Regions from separate parts of the Streptomyces sp. NPDC048825 genome, predicted to be linked through region 2. Evidence: riboswitches for the same ligand, from Rfam matches in the RefSeq annotation. Region 2 holds a riboswitch; each other region holds the start of a gene.
What was found. Region 2 has a riboswitch for cyclic di-AMP ahead of ACGFNK_RS25320 (M23 family metallopeptidase). Riboswitches for the same ligand answer to the same signal wherever they lie in the genome.

Region 1 (7,434 bases), on a different contig from region 2:
CACCAGCAGGTTCGGATATGCGGCCGGGAGGACGCCCGGCTCCTGCTCCTGGCCGTCGTAGTTCGGGGCGAAGTCGACCGTGTTCTCGTCGATCGACTCCGTCATCAGGGAGGTCGCGTCGGCCATCCGGCACTCGGTGTACCGCATGGCGGCCGGCGGGTCGTCGTTGCCCAGCGAGCCGAAGTTGCCGTGGCCGTCCACCAGGGGCAGCCGCATCGAGAAGGGCTGAGCCAGGCGCACCAGGGCGTCGTAGATCGACGCGTCGCCGTGGGGGTGCAACTTACCCATGACCTCGCCGACGACGCGGGCGCACTTCACGTAGCCGCGGTCGGGGCGCAGCCCCATCTCGTTCATCTGGTAGACGATGCGGCGGTGCACGGGCTTGAGACCGTCACGGGCGTCCGGCAGGGCCCTGGAATAGATCACCGAGTACGCGTACTCGAGGAAGGAGCCCTGCATCTCGTCGACGACGTCGATGTCGAGGATGCGCTCCTCGAAGTCGTCTGGCGGCGGGGTCTTCGTGCTGCGGCGGGCCATCGCTGCTGCGACTCCTTCACAGTGTCTGCCGGGGCATGAACGGGTTCTGACGAGCTCCATTGTGGACCGCCCCACTGACAACCCGGACCACGCCCCATGCACAGGGGTCCGGGCGGGCACCGGCCCGCTCGCTCTCGGCGTAGCCGTTCCGGGAACTTCGCCAGCTGTCAGCGCGCTTGCATACAGTGGCATGACTAGCAGGAATTCAGCAGTTTTCCGCGATCGAAGGGACGTACATGCCCATGGGTCACACGGCCACCGTCGAGGCCGGCTCCGGCGGGCTGACAGCGACCGAGCACCGCCTGGCCAACGGCCTGCGCGTGGTGCTCTCCGAAGATCATCTGACCCCGGTCGCGGCGGTGTGCCTCTGGTACGACGTCGGCTCGCGCCACGAGGTCGAGGGACGTACCGGACTTGCCCACCTCTTCGAGCATCTGATGTTCCAGGGCTCGGGCCAGGTGAAGGGCAACGGCCACTTCGAACTGGTGCAGGGCGCGGGCGGTTCGCTGAACGGCACGACCAGTTTCGAGCGCACCAACTACTTCGAGACCATGCCCGCCCACCAGCTGGAGCTCGCCCTCTGGCTGGAGGCCGACCGCATGGGCTCGCTGCTCGCCGCGCTCGACGACGAGTCGATGGAGAACCAGCGGGACGTCGTCAAGAACGAGCGCCGCCAGCGCTACGACAACGTCCCCTACGGCACCGCTTTCGAGAAGCTGACCGCCCTCGCGTACCCGGAGGGCCACCCCTACCACCACACCCCGATCGGGTCGATGGCCGACCTGGACGCGGCCACGCTGGAGGACGCGCGCGCGTTCTTCCGCACCTACTACGCGCCCAACAACGCCGTCCTGTCGATCGTCGGCGACATCGACCCGGAGGCGACGCTCGCCTGGGTCGAGAAGTACTTCGGCTCCATCCCGGGGCACGACGGCAAGCCTGCCCCGCGCGACGGCACCCTGCCGGACACCATCGGCGAGCAGCTGCGCGAGGTCGTCGAGGAGGAGGTCCCGGCGCGCGCGCTGATGGCCGCCTACCGGCTCCCGGAGGACGGCACGCGCGCGTGCGACGCGGCCGACCTCGCCCTGACCGTCCTCGGCGGCGGCGAGTCGTCGCGCCTCTACAACCGCCTCGTGCGCCGGGACCGTACGGCTGTGGCGGCCGGTTTCGGTCTGCTGCGCCTGGCCGGAGCGCCCTCCCTGGGCTGGCTCGATGTGAAGACCTCCGGCGATGTCGAGGTCCCCGTCATCGAGGCGGCCGTCGACGAGGAGCTCGCCCGGTTCGCCGAGGAGGGCCCCACGGCCGAGGAAATGGAGCGTGCCCAGGCCCAGTTGGAGCGCGAGTGGCTGGACCGGCTCGGTACTGTCGCCGGCCGCGCCGACGAACTGTGCCGGTACGCCGTCCTGTTCGGCGACCCGCAGCTCGCCCTGACCGCCGTACAGCGTGTGCTCGACGTCACGGCCGACGAGGTCCAGGAGGCCGCCAAGTCCCGCCTGCGCCCCGACAACCGCGCGGTGCTCGTGTACGAGCCGATCGCCACCGACGAGGAGACCGCCACCGACGAGGAGAGCGCCCAGTGACCGAGGCCACCGTGACCATGGACTTCCACCCCCAGCCCCAGGCCGGCGAGGCCAAGCCCTGGGCCTTCCCGGCGCCCGAGCGCGGTGCGCTCGCCAACGGCCTGACGCTGCTGCGCTGCCACCGCCCCGGCCAGCAGGTCGTCGCCGTGGAAGTCCTCCTGAACGCACCGCTGGAGGCCGAGCCGAAGGGCCTGGACGGTGTCGCCACGATCATGGCGCGTGCCTTCTCCGAGGGCACCGACAAGCACTCCGCCGAGGAGTTCGCCGCCGAGCTGGAGCGCTGCGGCGCCACGCTGGACGCGCACGCCGACCACCCGGGCGTACGCCTGAGCCTCGAAGTCCCCGTGTCGCGGCTCCAGAAGGCGCTCGGCCTGCTCGCCGACGCCCTCAGGGCGCCCGCCTTCGAGGACAGCGAGGTCGAACGCCTCGTCCGCAACCGGCTCGACGAGATTCCGCACGAGACCGCCAACCCGGCCCGCCGCGCCGCCAAGGAGCTCTCCAAGGAGCTCTTCCCGGCGACCTCGCGCATGTCGCGCCCGCGCCAGGGCACCGAGGAGACGGTCGCGAGCATCGACTCGGCGGCTGTGCGCGCCTTCTACGAGAAGCATGTACGCCCCGCCACCACCACCGCGGTCGTCGTCGGCGACCTCACCGGTGTCGGCCTCGACGCGCTGCTCGGTGAGACGCTCGGCGCCTGGACCGGCTCGCCGGCCGAGGCGCGTCCCGTGCCTCCGGTGACCGCCGACGACACGGGCCGCGTGGTCATCGTCGACCGTCCCGGAGCCGTCCAGACACAGCTGCTCATCGGCCGCGTCGGCGCCGACCGGCACGACCGTGTGTGGCCCGCCCAGGTGCTCGGCACGTACTGCCTCGGCGGCACCCTCACCTCGCGTCTTGACCGCGTCCTGCGCGAGGAAAAGGGCTACACCTACGGTGTGCGGGCGTTCGGACAGGTGCTGCGCTCCGCTCCGGACGGCACGGGCGCCGCGATGCTCGCCATCAGTGGCTCGGTGGACACGCCGAACACCGGCCCGGCGCTCGACGACCTCTGGAAGGTGCTGCGTACGCTCGCGGCCGAGGGCCTGACGGACGCCGAGCGCGACATCGCCGTACAGAACCTGGTGGGCGTGGCGCCGCTCAAGTACGAGACCGCGGCCGCCGTCGCCGGCACGCTCGCCGACCAGGTCGAGCAGCACCTGCCGGACGACTTCCAGGCGACGCTGTACCGCCAACTCGCCGCGACGGGCACCGTGGAGGCCACCGCGGCCGCCGTGAGCGCCTTCCCGGTGGACCGTCTGGTGACCGTCCTCGTCGGGGACGCCGCCCAGATCGAGGAGCCCGTCAAGGCCCTCGGAATCGGTGAAGTGAGCGTGGTCCCGGCCGAGTAGAGCCGCCGCACATCCCCGGGGACCCTGGAGGCTTATGAGCCTCCAGGGTCCTTCTTTGTCCAAATTGATTGGATTGGTTGGGAGTTGATATGGAGGTTGTGTGTCTGCGCTGTGGCGTGCGCTACAAAAACCGTCATCCGTTTGTTGTTTGAGAGATGGCCCGCTTAGCGTCAGTCCGGCTGTTCGTCAGGCAGTGCGCCGCATCCGCGGCACCGGACAGTCATCGCCGAGTCCCCGTACGGCGCGAGCCAGGGGAGCCGGGGACCCACCGCAGTCCCTGGGGTGAATCGGGCGCCCTCCTGGAGGGAGCCCGTAGGAGACCTTCCTGCTCCGAACCCGTCAGCTAACCCGGTAGGCGAGAAGGAAGGAAAGGACCAGCCACTTCATGGCGTTCACCCGCGCCACCGGGAAGCACCGTCGCCCGAGCCGTACGAAGCGCACGTCCTCGAGGACCGTGGGCGTCGCGACGCTCGCCACCACCGGTGTCATCGGCACCCTGGCCGCCCCGGCGTTCGCCGGCCCGTCCTCGGTCAAGCAGACAGGGCTGACCCAGGCCGTCACCATGGGCGACTCGGTCGCCGACCAGATCGACGCCCAGGCCCACGCCCAGCGGCAGGCCGCCGAGGAGGCCGCCGCCCGCGAAGCGGCCGAGGAGGCCGCCAAGAAGCTGGCCGCCGAGCAGAAGGCCCGGGCCGAGGCGAAGGCCAAGGCGGAGCGCGAGGCCAAGGAGCGCGCCGCCCGCGAGGCCGAGCGCAAGCGCCTGCTCAACTCCTTCGTCTCGCCGATCAGCGACTCGTACGTCTCCACCGGCTACAAGGCCGGCGGCTCCGTCTGGTCCTCCGGCAGCCACACCGGCATCGACTTCCACGCCGCCAGCGGCACCACCGTCCGCGCCGTGGGCGCCGGTACCGTCGTAGAGGCCGGCTTCGAGGGCTCGTACGGCAACCAGGTCGTCATCAAGATGAACGACGGCACGTACACGCAGTACGCCCACATGTCGTCCCTCTCCGTCTCCGTCGGTCAGAGCGTCACCCCGGGCCAGCAGATAGGCCTCTCCGGGGCGACCGGCAACGTCACCGGAGCACACCTCCACTTCGAGGCGCGTACGTCCCAGGAGTACGGCTCGGACATGGACCCCCTCGCCTACCTCCGGTCGCACGGCGTGAACGTCTGACGGCTCGGAAGCTTCACCGCGCACCTCTCCCGAAGGCCCCGGCTCACCGAGCCGGGGCTTTCGTGCATGCCGACGGGACGACTGCCTGTTCTGCGCGACTATGTGTCCAAAAAAACTCCATGGATTCCGGCCCGCCATCGGAATTTCCGGTTCTCTGCAATAGAGTCACCGGACGAGCGTCAATCGACCGCGTTTCGCGGGGATTAAGGCGGAGGTCCGGTCATGCGTATTCCCGCGCACTCGGTATGCACGGCGATCCGTGACGACATCGTCGCGGGTGTCTACGAACGCGGCAGCCGGCTCACCGAGGAACTGCTCGCGCGTCGCTACGGCGTCTCGCGGGTCCCCGTGCGGGAGGCACTGCGCACGCTGGAAGCGGAGGGCTTCGTCGTCACCCGCCGCCACGCGGGCGCGTGCGTCGCGGAACCCACCGAGCAGGAGGCCGGCGACCTCCTGGAGATGCGCATGCTCCTGGAGCCGCTGGGCGCCGCGCGCGCTGCGCAGCGGCGGACAGAGGCGCACCTCAAGGTGCTGCGAGGCCTCGTCAGGCTGGGGCAGGAGCGGGCCAGGAGGGGCCAGGGCGAGGATCTGCGCTCGTTGGGCGGCTGGTTCCACGAGACGCTCGCGCAGGCGTCCGGCAGCCCCGCGCTGACCTCGATGCTCACCCAGCTGCGGCACAAGATCGCCTGGATGTACTCGGTCGAGGCGCCGGCCCATCCCGCCGAGTCCTGGTCGGAGCACGGCGGCATCGTGGACGCCGTCGCGCGCGGCGACAGCGAGCGGGCCCGGGCCATCACGGCCCTGCACACCGAGCGGGCGACGGCCGCACACCGGCTGCGCTTTCCCGAGCGCGGTGATCGCGTGGAGCGTGTGAGGAGTTCGCAACACCCCGTAAACACGGCGAGCGTGCGGCATTAACAGTGGCGCCGTATACAAAGGGGAGTAATTCGCGGGGGATTATTTTTGCTGCCCGCGATGTGGAATTGCAAAGGGCCCGCCCGGTATTTTGGGCGAGCCCTTTTGGTGCGTGTGCGGGACGGCGTTTTTGATGCGACGACCACAGCGACCATCAATTGAGGAACCCCGACGGCGCGCAACCAGGTCCGCGAGAGCGGCGCCGGTTGAGGCGCAAAGGGGTGCTCACACAGTTTCCGGCAGCTCCTCAAGCCCCTCCGCGACCAGCTTGGCCAGGCGGTCGAGCGCGGCGTCCGCGCCCTCGGCGTCGGAGGCCAGGACGATCTCCTCGCCGCCCTTGGCGCCCAGACCGAGCACGGCGAGCATGGAAGCGGCGTTGACGGGGTTGCCGTCCGCCTTGGCGATCGTCACGGGGACGCCGGCGGCCGTGGCCGCGCGGACGAAGATGGAGGCGGGGCGGGCGTGGAGGCCCTCGGCCCAGCCGACGTTGACGCGGCGCTCAGCCATGTGATGCTGCCCTTCAGGTGTTCTCAGGTTGTCTAGACCACTATTCCATACCGCGAAGCGCCCTCGAGCGGGGGTCGAGCCCGTCGGAGGCCAGGAGCCCGTGCGGGGGCCCGAGTCGGGCCCCCGGACTGCCTCGCGCCATTGTCGGACACGAGCCGTACTCTGGGGCCCATGCAGACCTCGTCGGACCGGCACGAGTATCCCGCCCACTGGGAGGCCGACGTCGTGCTGCGCGACGGCGGCACCGCGCGCATCCGGCCGATCACGGCCGACGACGCCGACCGCCTGGTCAGCTTCTACGAGCAGGTGTCCGACGAGTCGAAGTACTACCGCTTCTTCGCGCCGTACCCGCGCCTGTCCGCAAAGGATGTCCACCGCTTCACGCACCACGACTTTGTGGACCGGGTGGGACTCGCGGCCACGGTCGGCGGCGAGTTCATCGCCACCGTACGCTACGACCGCATCAACGCCGAGGGCCTGTCCGCCTCTGCTCCTGCCGACGAGGCCGAGGTCGCCTTCCTCGTGCAGGACGCCCACCAGGGCCGCGGCGTGGCCTCCGCGCTGCTGGAGCACATCGCCGCGGTGGCCCGGGAGCGCGGCATCCGCCGGTTCGCCGCCGAGGTGCTGCCCGCCAACAGCAAGATGATCAAGGTGTTCACGGACGCCGGCTACCAGCAGCAGCGCAGCTTCGAAGACGGCGTCGTACGCCTGGAGTTCGACCTGGAGCCCACCGACCGCTCACGCGCGGTGCAGTGGGCCCGGGAGCAGCGGGCCGAGGCGCGGTCCGTGGCCCGGCTCCTCACGCCCGGTTCGGTCGCCGTCATCGGGGCGGGCCGCGCGCCCGGGGGAGTGGGGCGCAGCGTGCTCGACAACCTCCGCGGGGCCGGGTTCAGCGGACGTCTGTACGCGGTGAACAGGGCCCTGCAGGAGAAAGAACTCGGCGGGGTCGCGGCGTACCGCTCGATCCGCGACATCCCCGACCCCGTCGATCTCGCCGTGGTCGCCGTCCCGGCCGAGCACGTCCCCCAGGCCGTCGCCGACTGCGGTGAGCACGGCGTGCAGGGGCTCGTCGTGATCTCCGCGGGGTACGCCGACAGCGGCCCCGAAGGGCGGGAACGCCAGCGTGAACTCGTGCGCCACGCGCGCACGTACGGCATGCGCATCATCGGACCCAACGCCTTCGGGGTCATCAACACCGCACCGGATGTACGGCTCAACGCCTCGCTCGCGCCCGAGATGCCGCGGGCCGGACGCATCGGTCTGTTCGCGCAGTCCGGTGCCATCGGCATCGCGCTGCTGTCCCGGCTGCAGCGGCGCGGCGGCGGCGTCACGG
Region 2 (7,434 bases):
CTCAGGGCCGGAACCTACGGGTTCCGGCCCTGAGTGCTTTCCGGGTTCCCGACGGTCCTGTCCCCCATGGCCCGCTCACCCACTCGGCCCGCACAGGTCGCCCCCCGACCACCCGCCGGGAAACCTGTGACCGAGCGCGGTGAAGGGCGGGAGAGCAGTGGTGGGGCCCGGAGAAGTGGAGACTGGTGGGCGGAGGATCGCTGACCTCCGGACTCTCGTCCGTGCGCTCCCTGTGCTGCTGATCATCGCGGGCGTCTGCTACGACTTCCTCACCCCGCCCCCCTTCACCGCGGTGCCCTTCTTCACGGTCGCCCCGCTCGTCGCCGCGCCCCTCTCCACGTTCGGCAACACGCTGCGTACCGGACTCGTGGCCGTCGCCGCCCTGTCCCTGCTGCACATCAGAGGGCCCTTCGACGTGGGCTCGGCCACCGAGGTCGCCACCGCGACGGCGGTCGCCGTGCTGGCCCTCGCCATCAACCGCCTCGTACGCCGCAGTGACCAACGTCTCGCCTCCGCTCGCGAGATCGCGGAGGCGGCCCAGCGCGCCGTACTGCCCGAACCGGCCGAACGGATCGGCGGGCTCGACATCGCGGCGCGGTACGAGGCGGCGCAGGCGGACGCGTTCATCGGGGGCGACCTGTACGCCGTGCAGGACACCCCGCACGGCGTACGGCTCGTCGTCGGCGACGTACGGGGGAAGGGCATGGGCGCGGTGGCGGCCGTTGCCGTGCTCATCGGGGCCTTCCGGGAGGCCGCCGAGCAGGAGGCGACCCTGGAGGCGGTGGCGCAGCGGCTGGAGCGGGCGCTGGTGCGCGAGGCCGCCCGGCGAGGCGGCCTCGAGGCGGTCGAGGGCTTCACCACCGCCGTACTCGCCGAGCTCCCGCACGCCGACGCCGTCGTACGCCTCGTCCACCGTGGTCACCCTTGGCCGCTCCTGCTGTACCGGGACGGCTCGCTGGACACGCTGCGGTCCGAGGACCCCGCACTGCCGCTCGGGATGGGCGAACTGGGCCCGTGGCCCGACCGGGCGCAGGAGGTCCCGTTCCCCGGCGGGGCCACCCTGCTCTTCTACACGGACGGGGTGACCGAGGCCCGGGACCGGCACGGCGTCTTCTTCGACCCGGCTCAGTGCCTCGCGGGCCGGACCTTCCACGGACCGCGGGCGCTGCTCGCCACGCTCGTGGAGGAGGTCGTCCGGCACACGGGAGTCGGCGGCGCGACGGACGACATGGCGCTGCTGGCGGTCAGGAGGCCGTGAGGCGGGTTCTTGAACCGCCCCGGGTCTGATGCCTGCGGGGTCAATATCACCGGTAGTAGTCGGACCAACCCACTCCGGTTAGCAACTGAAACATTGTCAACAGAAGTCACAGCAGTGAATTACCCGCGAGTCAGGATCAACTCGCCCGATTCATCCCGCTCATGACCTGAAAGTCCAGGCCAAGACCGCCAACGAATCTCCGGAACAGCTTGGAATCCGGTGCCTGCCTCTATTAACGTTCGATAACGCAGCGCGGTCGTCCCAGCCGTCACAAGAGTCGGCTCCGTGCGCACGCGCCGAATCCCGCAAGGGAACCGGGGAACCACCACTTGGGGTGAATCGGGCGTCGTTCCCGGTGGAGACACCGTGAGCGACGCGCGTAGGAGACCTTCCTGCTCCGAACCCGTCAGCTAACCCGGTAGGCGACAAGGAAGGAAAGGAGTGCGCCTACGTGGCGTCCAACCGGCCTGCCCCCCAGACTTCGTTCGCGCCGAGTGAGCAGCAGCCCGACTCATTCGGCTACGGCAAACGCCAGGACGAGGAGACCTGGGAGGAGTGGAACCCCACCGAGGATTCCCTCAAGCCCGTTCGCGGCAGGCACCGCGTCGGCAAGCAGCGCGGCGGAGGCCTTGCGCGCAGCTCCACGGTTCTGGGCGTCGGAGTCATAGCTGCCGTCAGCGCGGGCGGCATGGCCAGCGCGCAGACCGGCAAGCCGCCGGTCTCCATCACCCTGCCCGACCTTCCCCTGATCTCGGACGACCCCGAGGAAGAGGAAGAGGCCGGCTCCGCGACACCGCTCACCCAGGCCGGTCTGACCACGGCGGACGCCGAGCAGGGCAACTCCGACGCCGGCGAGGCCCTGCGCGCCCGCATCATCCTGCAGGCCGAGCGGCAGCAGGACCAGGTGGACCGCGAGGCCAGGCAGGCCGCGGCGACCGCCGCCGCCAAGAAGGCCGCCGAGCAGGCCGCCAAGGAGCGGGAAGCTGCCCGGGCCAAGGCCGAGGCAGCCAAGGAGAAGGCGGCGGAGGAGGCCCGGCAGAAGGCCGAGGCGGAGCGCCTCGCCGAGCTCGCCAGGAGCTTCGCGCTGCCGACGTCCTCGTACACCATCACCTCGACCTTCGGTCAGTCCGGCGCCCTGTGGTCCTCCGGGAGCCACACCGGCCTGGACTTCGCCGCCCCGTCGGGTACGCCGCTCAAGGCGGTCCACAGCGGCACCATCACCGAGGCCGGCTGGAACGGCTCGTACGGCTACCTCACGAAGCTCAAGCTCGACGACGGCACGGAGATCTGGTACGCCCACCAGTCCTCGATCAGCGTCAGCGTCGGCCAGAAGGTCAGCACGGGCGAGGTCATCGGCCGCGTAGGCGCGACCGGCAACGTCACCGGGGCGCACCTCCACATGGAGGTCAAGACGTCGGGCGGCGACGGAATCGACCCGATGGCCTGGCTGCGGAGCAAGGGGCTCAACCCGTAAACCCGTAGGTCAGCTCTTCGACGCCATCCGCTTTTCGGACGAGAAGCGGATGGCGTCCTGCTTTTCGCCTAGTTCCGGTAGGGGTTGTAGGCCGGGTCATACGCCGGGAAGGGCGACGCCTGCCCGTAGGCGTTCCCGTACGCAGGCCACGGTGGCGGCACCGGGAGTGGTGCCGTGGACCGGGCCGCGTACGCCAGTGCGGGACGGGCCAGCTCGCGGCGGGCCCACAGCTCGTGGAGCAACTCCCGTTCCCGTACGACGAAATCGGCGCCCGCACGGCCGCGGCGCCCCCGGTGGCGCAGGAACGCGAGGGACGTCGCGTAGGCCTCGTACTCCGCAACCGCCCGCCCCGCCGGGCGCCCGCCGTGATACGTGGCGTACTCGCGGGCCAGTCGCCGCGCCTTCATCGAGCCGAGCACGAACGGCTCGGGAACGGTCAGCCAGCCCGCCATGGCGTATGCGGGCAGCTCGGCGCGCACCGTACCGAGCTCACGCTGCCGCGTCCAGATGACCAGCCAGGTCAGCAGGCCGAACGCGGGCACCATGAACGCCGCGTACACCGCGAAAAAGCCGTATGTGCCGAAGGTCGACGAGCCGTTCCAGAGGGCGTGCATGCCCATCGCCAGCAGCAGGCCCGCGAAGGGCAGCAGTACGCGTCGTATGTGCTGGCGGTCCGCCGAGAGCGCCGCGATGCCGAAGCCGATGCCGGTGAGCACGGTGAACAGCGGGTGCGCGAAGGGCGACATGATCACGCGTACGAAGAAGGTGGCGGCGGTGACGGAGGCGATACCGTCCCCGCCGCTGAGCTGGTCGGTGCCGAAGGCGGTGCCGAGGTAGAGGATGTTCTCGGTGAACGCGAAGCCGGTCGCGGTGAGCCCGGCTATCACCACGCCGTCGACGATCCCGGTGAAGTCCCGTCTGCGGAACAGGAAGACAAGTAAGACGGCGGCGGCCTTCGCGCTCTCCTCCACGACGGGCGCTATGACCGTCGCGCCGATCGTGTCGGCGCTCGACGGGTCCGCGGTGGCCGTGGCTATCCAACGCGTCGCGAAACTGTTCGCGACGATCGCTATCAGCGCCGCCGCGCAGGCGCCCCAGGCGAACGCGAACGTCAGGTTCCGCCAGGGCCCCGGCTCGACCCGGTCCAGCCAGCGGAACGCGGCGATCAGCAGCGGGACGGGCAGCACGGCAAGGCCAAGGCCCACCAAAAAGCCCTCGGTGCCGGTCTGTTCGCGGACCAGGGCCAGGATGACGAGACCGGAGAGGGCGAGCAGGGTGATCAGCGCGCCGTAGCGCACCCACCTGCGGCGCCACCAGTGTGTATGCCGCCGGGTGCCTCCGGCGTGGGTGCCGGGAGGTGGTGGGTACGCCGGGTACGCCGGATACGGGGGACTGGTGGCCACAACATCGACCCTAACCAGGGAGGGGCTGGGCTTGCGACGGTACGTTTGCGCTCCGCTGGGTTCGCTGGATTCGGACGGGCTTTATGGGGTTCTGGGTGGGGCGTCGTGCGGGGTGCTGCGCGGCACGCGGTGGAACAGCAGGTCGTGCACCACATGTCCCTTGTCCAGGCCCTGGCTCTCGAAACGGGTCAGCGGGCGGAAGTCCGGACGGGGCGCGAAACCGCCGCCCGGCCGGCTGTTCTCGAAGTCCGGGTGCGCGGTGAGGACTTCGAGCATCACCTCGGCGTACGGCTCCCAGTCCGTGGCGCAGTGCAGCAGCGCGCCGGGCTTGAGGCGGGACGCGGCGAGTGTGAGGAAGTCCGGCTGGATCAGGCGGCGCTTGTGGTGGCGCTTCTTGGGCCAGGGGTCCGGGAAGTACACGCGCAGTCCGCTCAGGGAGTCCGGCTGGAGCATCTCCCTGAGCAGGATGATCGCGTCGCCGTTCGCGACCCGGATGTTGGACAGCCCGTGTCGGTCCGCGAGATTGAGCAGATTCCCCTGGCCAGGGGTGTGCACGTCGACGGCGAGAATGTTGGTGGCGGGATCCTCGGCGGCCATCTGAGCGGTGGCCTCGCCCATCCCGAACCCGATCTCCAGCACGACGGGCTTGTCGTTCCCGAACAGGTCGGTGAGGTCGATCTTCCGCCGGCCATCGATATCAAGCCCCCACTTTGGCCAGAGCCGTTGCAAGGCGTCGGCCTGCCCATGCGTGACCCGACTCCGCCGCGGCTGAAAGCTACGGATCCGCCGCTCGAAGTGGGACCCTGCGGGGTCGGCGCGGGGGCCGTCGGGGAAGCGGGGTTCGCCTTTGGCGCGGGGGTGGGGACGGCGGGGTTCTTCGGTGTTTTGGCGCTCAGACACAGTGCGGTTCATTTTACGGAGCGGGTTGCCTCCGGCGGTTGGGCGGGTGGGTTCGTTTTCGGGTGCGGGTGCGTTGTGGCTGGTCGCGCCCCGCGGCGGAGCCGCTGATGTCACAGCCCCGCGCCCCTTGGGTGGGTGGTGGGTCGGGGCCGTGGGCCGGTGCGTCAGCCCGTCGCAGGGTGGGCATACGGCCCTTCGTCTGACACAGGGCGCAGGTGGTCTGAGACAGAACCTACGCGACGGGCATACGACGCACCGGCCCACGTCCCCTCCCGCCGGTGGGAGGGTGCGGGCACGTTGTGGCTGGGGCGAGTGGAGCCGCAGGCTTTTGCTTTTCAGGGGCGCGGGGAACTGCGCGACCAGCCACGACGCACCCGTAGCCGCGACACGACCTGTCACCCCCACCCCCTTGCGGGGGGCCTGGGGCGCAGCCCCAGTTTCGGGAAGGGGCGGGGCTGGGGAAAGAAACCCCCGCGGTCACCCCAACGCCTCCAGAACCCTCCGCCCCACCTCACGCCCAATCGGAAGCGAAGCGGTAGCCGCAGGGGACGGCGCGTTCAGCACATGCACCGTGCGCGGCCCTTCCCGCAGAAGGAAGTCGTCCACCAACGTGCCGTCCCGAAGGACCGCCTGGGCGCGAACGCCCGCAGAAGCCGGAACCAGGTCATCCTGAGTAACCGCCGGCAACAAGCGCCGCACAGCCCCGGCAAACGCCGCCTTGGACAAAGACCGCCGCAGCTCACCCCCGCCATACCGCCAGTGCCGCCGAGCTATCCGCCAGGCTCCGGGCCAGGCAAGCGTCGCCCCCAGCTCCCGAGCCCGCACGGTCCGCCAGTCATACCCCTCACGGGCCAACGCCGGCACAGCGTTCGGCCCGATGTGAACGCCCCCGTCGATCCCGCGCGTGAGATGCACCCCGAGGAACGGAAACGCGGGATCCGGCACCGGATACACCAGCCCCTTCACCAGCCAGGGCCGCGCCAGCGAGTAGTACTCCCCCCGGAACGGCACGATCCGCATCCTGGGCTCGTCCCCTGCAAGGCGAGCGATCTCGTCACAGTGCAGCCCCGCACAGTTGACCAGCACACGCGCGCGTACGACGTCTCCATCTCCCGTACGAACAGCGACCCCGAGATCGGGCCGCCGGTCGATGTACGTGACCTCCGCCCCGTACCGAATCTGCGCCCCCGAGGCGTCCGCGAGCTGCCGAGCGACGCCCACGAAGTCGCAGACACCGGTCGTGGCGACATGAATGGCGGCAAGCCCCTGAACCTCCGGCTCGTACTCGGCGATCTGGGACGCCCCCAGCTCCCGTACCGGAATGCCGTTCTCCCGCCCCCGCTGCACCAGCGCATGCAGCCGCGGCAACTCGTCCCGCTCCGTGGCGACGATCAGCTTCCCCGTAACGGCATGCGCGATCCCGTACTCCGCGCAGAACTTGACCATCTCGGCCGCGCCCCGCACGGCATACCGCGCCTTGAGGGACCCGGGCCGGTAGTAGATCCCGCTGTGGATCACCCCGCTGTTGCGCCCCGTCTGGTGCTGAGCCGGCCCCGGCTCCTTCTCCAGCACCATCACCCGAGTCCCCGGCGCGGCCCGCGTAATCGCATAAGCCGTGGACAGCCCAACGATCCCCCCGCCGACCACGACCACATCACAGTCATAAACGATCACGCGTCGCACCTTCCCACCTCCCACTTAGATAGTGCACTGCGCCACTGACAACGCGCTGAAACCCCGAAAATCGGCGCAGGGGCCCCGCCGCCCCGATTGAGGGCCGTAGGCCCGAATGGGGCGCGGGGCTGTGTCGATTTGCGGCTCCGCCGCGTGGGCGCGATCAGCCACAGACAACCCACAGCCACAAAACCACACCAACCGGGCAGACGCGAAGGACCCAGCTCTACGCGGGAGCGACCAGCAACGGCCGAGCCCTCTCCCGCAGCTCCACCACCCGCGGCTCATCCCCATACGGCTCCAGCCGATGCAGAAGATCCTTCACGTACTCCGTGGTGCGGGCCGAAGAGATCCGCCCCGCCACCTCCACCGCCCGTACGCCCTGCTCACACGCGGCGTCCAGGTTCCCCGACTCCAGCTCGGCAACCGCGGACACCACGAGACGCAGGCCGTGCGACCGCACGAACTCCTCCGTCGGCTTCGACAGTGCCTGCTCGGTGAAGCGGCGCACTTGGCGCGGAGCCTTGAGATCGCGGTAGCACTCGGCGGCATCGGCGGCGAAACGGTCGTACGAGTAGAAGCCGAGCCAGGACGGGTCCTGGTCGCCGTCGCGGGCCCGCTCCAGCCAGCCCTCGGCGGCCTTCAGGGCCCCGCCGGCCGCCTGGGCGTCGCCGGCACGCGCGTGTGCGCGTGCCTCGACGAGGCTGAAGAAGCTCATGGTGCGG
Region 3 (7,434 bases), on a different contig from region 2:
GTCACCGCCGAGAAGGCGGACCCGGCGGGCGACGAGTCGCTGGCCTTCAAGTCCACACTGACGTTCAGGGGCGCCACTCACACGGTTCACGCGGCAGCCGTACGCCGCGACGACGTCATCGCCGTCTATTACGCCGTGGACGGCCTGGCCATCGCCCAGTCCACGCCCAGCGACACCAAGGTCTCGCCTGTCGTGGCCAAGGCGCAGAACGCGAAGCTCGGTTGACGGGTGTGCGTCGGCCCCGGGTAGCGGCCTTCAGGGCCGGTAGCCGGGGCCGGAAGCCTCCCGGCGATCATCCTTACGAGTGAGCCAGCGGCATATTCCAGCCCGGCTTGACGTGCCGTCATTACCGTCCGCCACATGGTCAGCTCATCCCACGAGGCGATGCACCGCCTCTTCCAGGAGGACCCCGGCGCCTTCGCGCGGACCTTCCGGACTCTGGATCTCCCGTTCCCGGACCCCGTAGCGGTGTCCCTCATGCCCACCGACCTCACGGAGATCAAGCCACTGGAACGGCGTGTGGACACGCTCCTCAGGCTCGACACCGCCTCCGGCGAGAGCCATCTCCTGGTCGTCGAAGCCCAGGGCAAGAAAGACCCGAAGAAGCATGCAAGCTGGGCTTACTACATCGCCCACCTCTATGCGAAGTACCGCATCCCGCCCGTCCTGCTCGTCACCTGCCAGGACAAGGCCACCGCCACCTGGGCCTCCGAACCCATCACGATCGGGCCCAGGCAGTGGCGCACTCTCACACTGCGTCCCCTCGTTCTGGGCCCGCACAACGTCCCCGCCATCACCGACCCGTCTACCGCGGCCCGCGACATTCCCCTGGCGACACTGTCTGCCATCACTCATGGCAAGGACGACAACGCCGCTGCCATACTGAAAGCCCTGGCCGCCGCCCTGAAGACCATCGACGAAGAGACCGCGAGGATCTTCGCCGAATTCACCGAACTCGGCCTCGGGACCGCCCCGGCCGCAAAGATCTGGAGGCAATTGATGTCCGCCGACCTCTCCTTCTTCCGCTCGGAGACCTCCCAGCGCCTGCGCGCGGAAGGCCGCACCGAGGGCCGCACCGAGGGCCGCGTCGAGGGTCACGCCGAGGACATCCTGCTGGTCCTGGGCGAGCGCGGCATCGAGGTTCCGGACGGCGTACGCGCACGCATCATGGAATGCACCGACCTGGAAACCCTCCGAGCCTGGCTGAAGCGCTCCGTGACGGCCGCCAAGGTCGAAGATCTGTTCCGGGACGCGAATGCCTGACGAGCGCCGGTGAATGTCCCGGTCCCGTCAGAGGGCCGGGCATTCCCCCTGGCGCCGATCGGCCGACCCATGGGGCGCGCTCAGCCGATCCGGTGACGAGGCCGCCCCACAGGTCCAGACGCCCGATCAGTAAGGGCCGTTCACGTTGTCGATCGAGCCGTACCTGTCGGCGGCGTAGTTGCAGGCCGCCGCGATGTTCGCGACCGGGTCGAAGGGGTCCATCGACGTACCGGGCACGTGGTAGGCCCTGAAGGTCGGATCGATGGTCTGCAGGAGGCCCTTGGACGGGGTCCCGGCCGCGGCGTTGGAGTCCCAGTTGTTGATGGCCTGCGGATTCCCCGACGACTCACGCATGATGTTGCGGTGGATGCCGTCGTACGAGCCCGGAATCCCATGCTGGGCCATGACGTCCAGCGCCTCCTTGATCCAGCCGTCCAGGTCGTTCGTGTACGTCTTCGCGGCGGCGGGGGTGGCAGCGGGCGCCGCGGACTTGGCGGCAGCCGGGGTCGCGGCCGACTTCTTCGTACCGACCGTCAGCGTGAGACCCGTCTTGATCAGCGAGGGATTGTCACCGATGACCGCACGGTTGGCCTTGTAGAGCTTCTGCCAACCGCCGCTCGTGGTGTGCTTCTTCGCGATCCTGATCAGGGTGTCGCCCTTGATCACCTTGTGCGTGACGAGCTCGACCTGCGGAACCGCGGCTTGCGCAACCTGTGCGACCTGCGCCGTCGGCTGGGCGGCGTGGGCGCCGGTCACCCCCACGAACGGGAGCGCGAGCGCGGCCCCGCCCGTTCCTACGGGAATGACAACGCGGGCGATGCGGCGGGCTTTCGGACGGCGGTGCTTACCTCGTGCGGGCATGGCGAATTCCTCTCCGGCGCCTGCGAGGTGAGCTGTCGGGTTCGGGCGGGAGATGCCCGGCCGCACGATGAGCGCGACTTCACCCCAAGCCGTTCCGGTGCCCGGATCGGCGACTTACCTGGGTCCCCCGCTCCTGCCGTAGCGCGTGGATGAATGGGGTTCCGGGGCGGCGGCAGGATTCGGCGTTCCGCCCGGATCGACGAGAACGTATGCGAGAGCACACACCCGAAACAAGCCCCGAAATCCCGGTGCGCCCCTTATGAACTAGCCAAAACGAGGGGGAAATCGCCCGATTACTCCGGAACACAACCTTCAACTTACGTTCTGCAAAGCAGAAGTTGCCGAGAGGCCGCCTCAACATCCAATTCACCCGGAGGTGACCCAATTCACGCGATCAAGCACCACTAAGTCTGAATAAAGCGGCAATGTAGGCAACTCGGGCATTTTGGCCTGTGGGGGCCGTCCAGCGTTGAGCTCGAAGTGGACCTCGGTCACGTCGATGTGCTCGGCGGATGGGGCCTCGTACGCGCACAGGGTGTACGAGGCTGCTCACAGGCGGGCAACCGACCGCTTTGGGCCGCCCTGCTGCCGTCGGCTGGCCCTGGTCCGTTCCGTCGCTCATCTCACCGAGTGATGCTCCAGGAAATCGGCGAGCACCTCGCGAGGATTGGCGGCCTCGGTGGCTTCCGTCTCCCAGCTGGGGCGGTCCATGTCGAACAGCACGATCGGTACGGCTCGTCCGAATACCCGGGCGATGTGGCCATCGGCCCGCAGGCGGCGGGCCACGTCGATGCACAGCTCGTCGAATCGGCGGACAAGCTGGTCGTCGCGGGCATCGCACGCCTCGTCGGAGAGGCCGCCCTCGTCCTCGTACCAGAGCTCTTCCGCCTGCGCTTCGGCCAGGTGCAGGCTGCTGCCGACCGGATCCTCGGGAACATGGCCGAGCCTTTCGAACCCCTCCAGCGACCAGTACGAGTACTCCCAACGGGCGGATCCTTCGTACGCACAGCCCTGATCCAGCACCCGGCGGACCGCGCTCTCGGTGTTGTAGCCGATGGCCGCGTAGGGGTAGCGAGGATCCTGGTCGACGCGCCAGACCTCGAACGAGACGACGTAGATCTCGGGCCGGAGGACTTCCGGGAAGCCGTACAGGACACGTTCGGCTCCGCGGCGCATATGGTCGCGGAAGGCCGACTCCCGTGCGTTGTTCACGTCAGAACCCCCAGGGGTCGGGATGCGGAACGGGCCCGGGGTCTCCGACCAGACCAGTCGTGTGTCGAGCCGGCCCGCCAGGAGACCCCTCAGGAGGTCCGCGACACGGTGGCTGAGCACAGGGGAGCTGGGGTCCCCAGTGGGAAGCTCGCTCTCCCTCATGCTCGGCAGCAGCCGGTACACGGAGAGGTGCTCTTCGGTGCCTGCCGTGGTCATGGGCCTTCTGTCAGCCTCAGAAACCCCAGGGATTGGGGTGCGGCGTGAGGGACGGATCCTCCGACCAGACCACGCGCGCTTCCAGGTCGCTGCCCAGCAGCTCGGTCAGGCGGTCCACTGCCCACCCGTTCCAGTAGACGCCGCCAGGGTATTCCGGCAGCCGGAAGGCGGGCAGAGCGACGGGCACGGCCTCGGGCCGGAAGACGGCTTTTGTGATCTCGCCCGTCGTCTTCTTCGGCTTGGACGACCGTCGGGCGTCCAAGCAGTCAACGATTCGCTCCACGAGATAAAGGACATAATTGTCTGATTCGGCACCTTCGATAGCAATCGGCACGAACCTTCCTGCCGTCGACAGTTCGTCCCGCAGCAGCTCGGAGATGCGGCCGCTGAGCACGGGCGCACCGGGATATCCGCACGGGAATTCCCCCTTGCGCCACCGCGGATCGCCGTCCCAGGAACCGCTGAACTCAGTCGGCATGTCCGAGTCAGAACCGCTGATCTGCCAGCGAATGAGTTTCCTCAGCGAGCTGCCGAGCAACAGGGTCCGGAACTCCCCCATCCGCGGCAGCAATCGGTATACAGAAATGGGCATATCGGTCATCACGGTGCCGTCCAGACTGCGGTAGGTGAAGGAGCGCCGGTCGAGAGCTCTCCCTCGACCTCTCGTCCGATGCTGCGCAACTCCCTCCGTAGCTCAGTACGGATGGCGCGCGCACCGAATCCGCGAGCTGTCCTGTCCTCCACAACCTGCTCCAAACGCATGTTGACACGCTGGAGGAACGGCTCGCGATGGGTGAAATTGTGTGGGCTCGGGTGCCCCAGGGGAATGCCGTTCGCCGCGTCGTTGACATCGACTCCATACCTCTCGAGCAGGTCACGGCTTCGGGCCCCCGGTACCCAGTGGCCCCTGTTGCCTCCGGACGGAACGATATGCGCCGCGGCCTGACCGCGGCTCACCGGACGCCCCTCGCGCCGCATGTTCCTCCGGAGCCGTCGCGCGTTCTGCCTACAGGTCAGCAGACCGAGGTAGTCGATCCAGAGCAGGGGGTTGAGAACGTAGCCGCGAGGGTTCGGACCTGCGTCCAAACCCAGCGGATCCGGACTGATGTAGGTCGCGGTCGCCGGGTCGTAGTGCCGGAAGTAGTTGTAGTGAAGCTCGGTTTCGGGGTCGAAGTACTGACCCGGGAAGCGCAGGGGCGTGCTGGTGTCGGCGTCCTCGCTCCACGTCGTGAGTCCCCACAGGGTGGCAGTCATGCGCCAGGCGATGTCCCCGTCCTCCGAGACCAGCTCGGTCGGGGTGCCGACCAGATCGGTGACGATGGAGAAGAAGCGTTCGTCGACGAGGTGTTGGGGGTCGTCGGCAGACGTGCGGCGCTCCGTCTGGGCGAGGGGGCGTACGTCGTCGCGGTCCCACGTGAGCGTGATCTCCTCGGGCCCGCTGACGGTACGCGTGGTCTGCTCGACGAGGTGTGGGCCGTCCCAGGTGTAGCGGGTCTCCTCTACGACGGTCGAACCGTCGGATCCCAGGCGCTGTTTGCTCGCACGCCTGCCCAGCGGGTCGTAACGATAGCTCCAGACTGTCCCATCCGGTGTGACCACGGACGTGAGGTGGTCCTCAGCATCCCAGGCGTACCTCCAGACGTCGGGCTTGCGGGACAGCCGCGTCTTGCGGCGCATGACGACACGGCCCGCGGCGTCGTACTCGTATTGGAGGGAGCCGGCGCGCGTCACACGATTTCCGTCATAGGCGCGGTCGCCCCGGGCCTCACTGACAGGCTGCCGGTCCGGCCAGCTGGCCCGTGTCTGATTGCCGGATTCGTCGTAAGCGTAGGACTCGGTCCAGTCTGCGGCCCGCACCCCGGTGACGCGGCCCGCGCCGTCGACATCGAACGTTCGCCGCCCGGTCGCGTGGTCGTCCAGCGTGGTGACGGTACCGTCGGCACGGTAGGTGAAAGTCTCCCGCTTCAACTGCCTGCCCCGAGCGGCCAGTGTCCGTCCGGTGACGCGATCCTCGGTGTCCCAGGTCTGGGTGAGGGTGAGGCCGTGGTCGCCGAGCCGACGGACGGTCTCGCGCCCGAGGGCGTCGTACGCGGAGACGATGGTGTGGCCGGCGGAGGTCAGTGTGGTGCGGTTGCCCACCGCGTCGTAGGAGTACGTCGCGGTGGTGCCGGTCGGCGTGGAGCGACGAACGGGCCGACCCACGGCGTCGTACTCCGTGGTGAGCACGCGTCCGTCGACGACTTCGGCGGTGATCCGGCCGGCCGGATCATACTGATAGGCGAGTGTTACGTCAGGACCGGTGGCTCTCAGGAGACGTCCGGCCGGATCGTGCACGAACACGGTCGTGCGGCCGTCCACCGTCTTCTCGACCTGATTGCCCAAGATGTCATACGCGAAAGCCGTCGTCTGGCCCAACGGGTTGATTCTGCTGAGGAGTTGGCCAGCCGCATCGTACGAGTAGGCAAGCGTCCGTCCGTCGAAGTCGGTCTCCGCCGTGAGACGCCCGGCCGCGTCGTAGGTGTAGTCCCAGGTGAGGCCCCGCGGACTGGTGACCTGGGTGAGCCGCAGCTCGGTGTCGTGCGTGAACGTGTGGCGGACCCCGTCGGGAGTGGTCCGCGTCGTCAGCAGGTCGAAGCCACCGTAGGTAAAGCGGGTTACCTGGCCCAACGCATCCGTATGGCTGAGGCAGTTGCCCTCGCCGTCGTACGTCCATGCCTCGGTCGTGCCGTCCGGGTCCGTACGCGCCGCCTGGTGCCCCTCGACAGTCCAGCTGAGGTGCGTCGTGGCACCCAGCGGGTCGGTGAGGGCGATGGCCCGACCGAAGGAGTCGTACGCGATGCGCGTCACCGCGCCGAGCGGATCAGTCTCCGAAACCGGCTGACCCGCCGCGTTGTTGTCCCAGTGGCGCTCGGAGCCGGTCGGATCGGTCAGCGACGTCAGTGCGCCTGTCTCATCACGGGTGAAGACAACAGTCGCGCCCGCGGGATCCGTCATGGACGTGCAGTTGCCCCGCTCGTCCCACTCCTGCCGCAGGACCGTGCCGTCATAACCGGTCAGCTCCACCAGCAAGTTGAGTTCGTTGAAGAGGGCCGACGAGGTGGCTCCGTCAGGCAGGTGTACGGCGGTCAGGTTGGCCGCTTGGTCCCATTCCATGCGCGTGGTGCGGCCCAACGGGTCCGTACGCGACAGGAGTTGATTCCGGTCATTCCATTCCTGGCGGGTGATGTTACCCAACGGGTCGGTTTCGGCGATCAGTTGATACGCGTCGTTGAACTGGTAGTGGGTGGCGTACCCGAGAGAATCGGTGGCAATTGTGCGGTGCGCGTCGTCGTCATAGATGAAGGTGTAGTCCAGCATTCCGTCGATACCGCGGCCCGCAACGCAACGGTCGGCGTCGTCGTACTCGAAGCGGTACCAGATGCCGTTGCGGTCCTCCCAACTGGTCATGCGGTGCTGGTCGTCGTAGGTGAACTTCAGTGGCAGGCCGGAGGAGTTGTAGATCTCAACGAGGTCTCCGCGCCCGTCGTAGCCGTACCGGATCAACGGGGGCCGCTCGGGATGGCTACGCAGGCTCAGCTCCGTGATTCGACCGTTCTCGCAGGTCACGCCTACGCGGTAGCCACCATGGTGGGCTATCTCTTCAGGGGTGCCGTCGGCGGCGTACGTGATCGAGATCGTGTTGTTGTTGCGGTCACTGATGACCGCGAGCGGCAGTTCGGCCGATGGCCGGTCGGGCAGCGGACGGAAGCGGAGAGTCTGGCCCGTCTCGGGTCGGTGCACGGTGAGTTCGCCCTCGGCCCAGCCGAGCGGCCAGCGTGGGCCGGCCACCGGGAGCACGGGTACGTCAGGCTCGGGCACGGGGTACGTGAGGACCATGCCGTC

Region 1: it holds a riboswitch for cyclic di-AMP, as region 2 does, so the genes downstream of both, ACGFNK_RS37910 (M23 family metallopeptidase) here and ACGFNK_RS25320 (M23 family metallopeptidase) in region 2, are expected to answer to the same signal.
Region 3: it holds a riboswitch for cyclic di-AMP, as region 2 does, so the genes downstream of both, ACGFNK_RS27945 (transglycosylase SLT domain-containing protein) here and ACGFNK_RS25320 (M23 family metallopeptidase) in region 2, are expected to answer to the same signal.

Annotation. Positions count from the first base shown of each region.
Region 1 covers NZ_JBICUR010000021.1:112,804-120,237, forward strand. The annotation lists gene ACGFNK_RS37895 (DNA topoisomerase (ATP-hydrolyzing) subunit A) at 1-537, opposite strand, end outside; gene ACGFNK_RS37900 (M16 family metallopeptidase) at 774-2,117, shown strand; gene ACGFNK_RS37905 (M16 family metallopeptidase) at 2,114-3,505, shown strand; cyclic di-AMP (ydaO/yuaA leader) riboswitch at 3,720-3,877, shown strand; gene ACGFNK_RS37910 (M23 family metallopeptidase) at 3,891-4,679, shown strand; gene ACGFNK_RS37915 (GntR family transcriptional regulator) at 4,902-5,597, shown strand; gene ACGFNK_RS37920 (HPr family phosphocarrier protein) at 5,820-6,101, opposite strand; gene ACGFNK_RS37925 (GNAT family N-acetyltransferase) at 6,273-7,434, shown strand, end outside.
Region 2 covers NZ_JBICUR010000011.1:11,909-19,342, reverse strand. The annotation lists gene ACGFNK_RS25325 (PP2C family protein-serine/threonine phosphatase) at 161-1,258, shown strand; cyclic di-AMP (ydaO/yuaA leader) riboswitch at 1,543-1,698, shown strand; gene ACGFNK_RS25320 (M23 family metallopeptidase) at 1,710-2,732, shown strand; gene ACGFNK_RS25315 (PrsW family intramembrane metalloprotease) at 2,801-4,135, opposite strand; gene trmB (tRNA (guanosine(46)-N7)-methyltransferase TrmB) at 4,217-5,047, opposite strand; gene lhgO (L-2-hydroxyglutarate oxidase) at 5,513-6,718, opposite strand; gene ACGFNK_RS25300 (MFS transporter) at 6,936-7,434, opposite strand, start outside.
Region 3 covers NZ_JBICUR010000012.1:226,786-234,219, forward strand. The annotation lists gene ACGFNK_RS27935 (hypothetical protein) at 1-225, shown strand, start outside; gene ACGFNK_RS27940 (hypothetical protein) at 361-1,263, shown strand; gene ACGFNK_RS27945 (transglycosylase SLT domain-containing protein) at 1,390-2,124, opposite strand; cyclic di-AMP (ydaO/yuaA leader) riboswitch at 2,129-2,278, opposite strand; gene ACGFNK_RS27950 (hypothetical protein) at 2,743-3,552, opposite strand; gene ACGFNK_RS27955 (hypothetical protein) at 3,569-4,153, opposite strand; gene ACGFNK_RS27960 (DUF6531 domain-containing protein) at 4,153-7,434, opposite strand, start outside.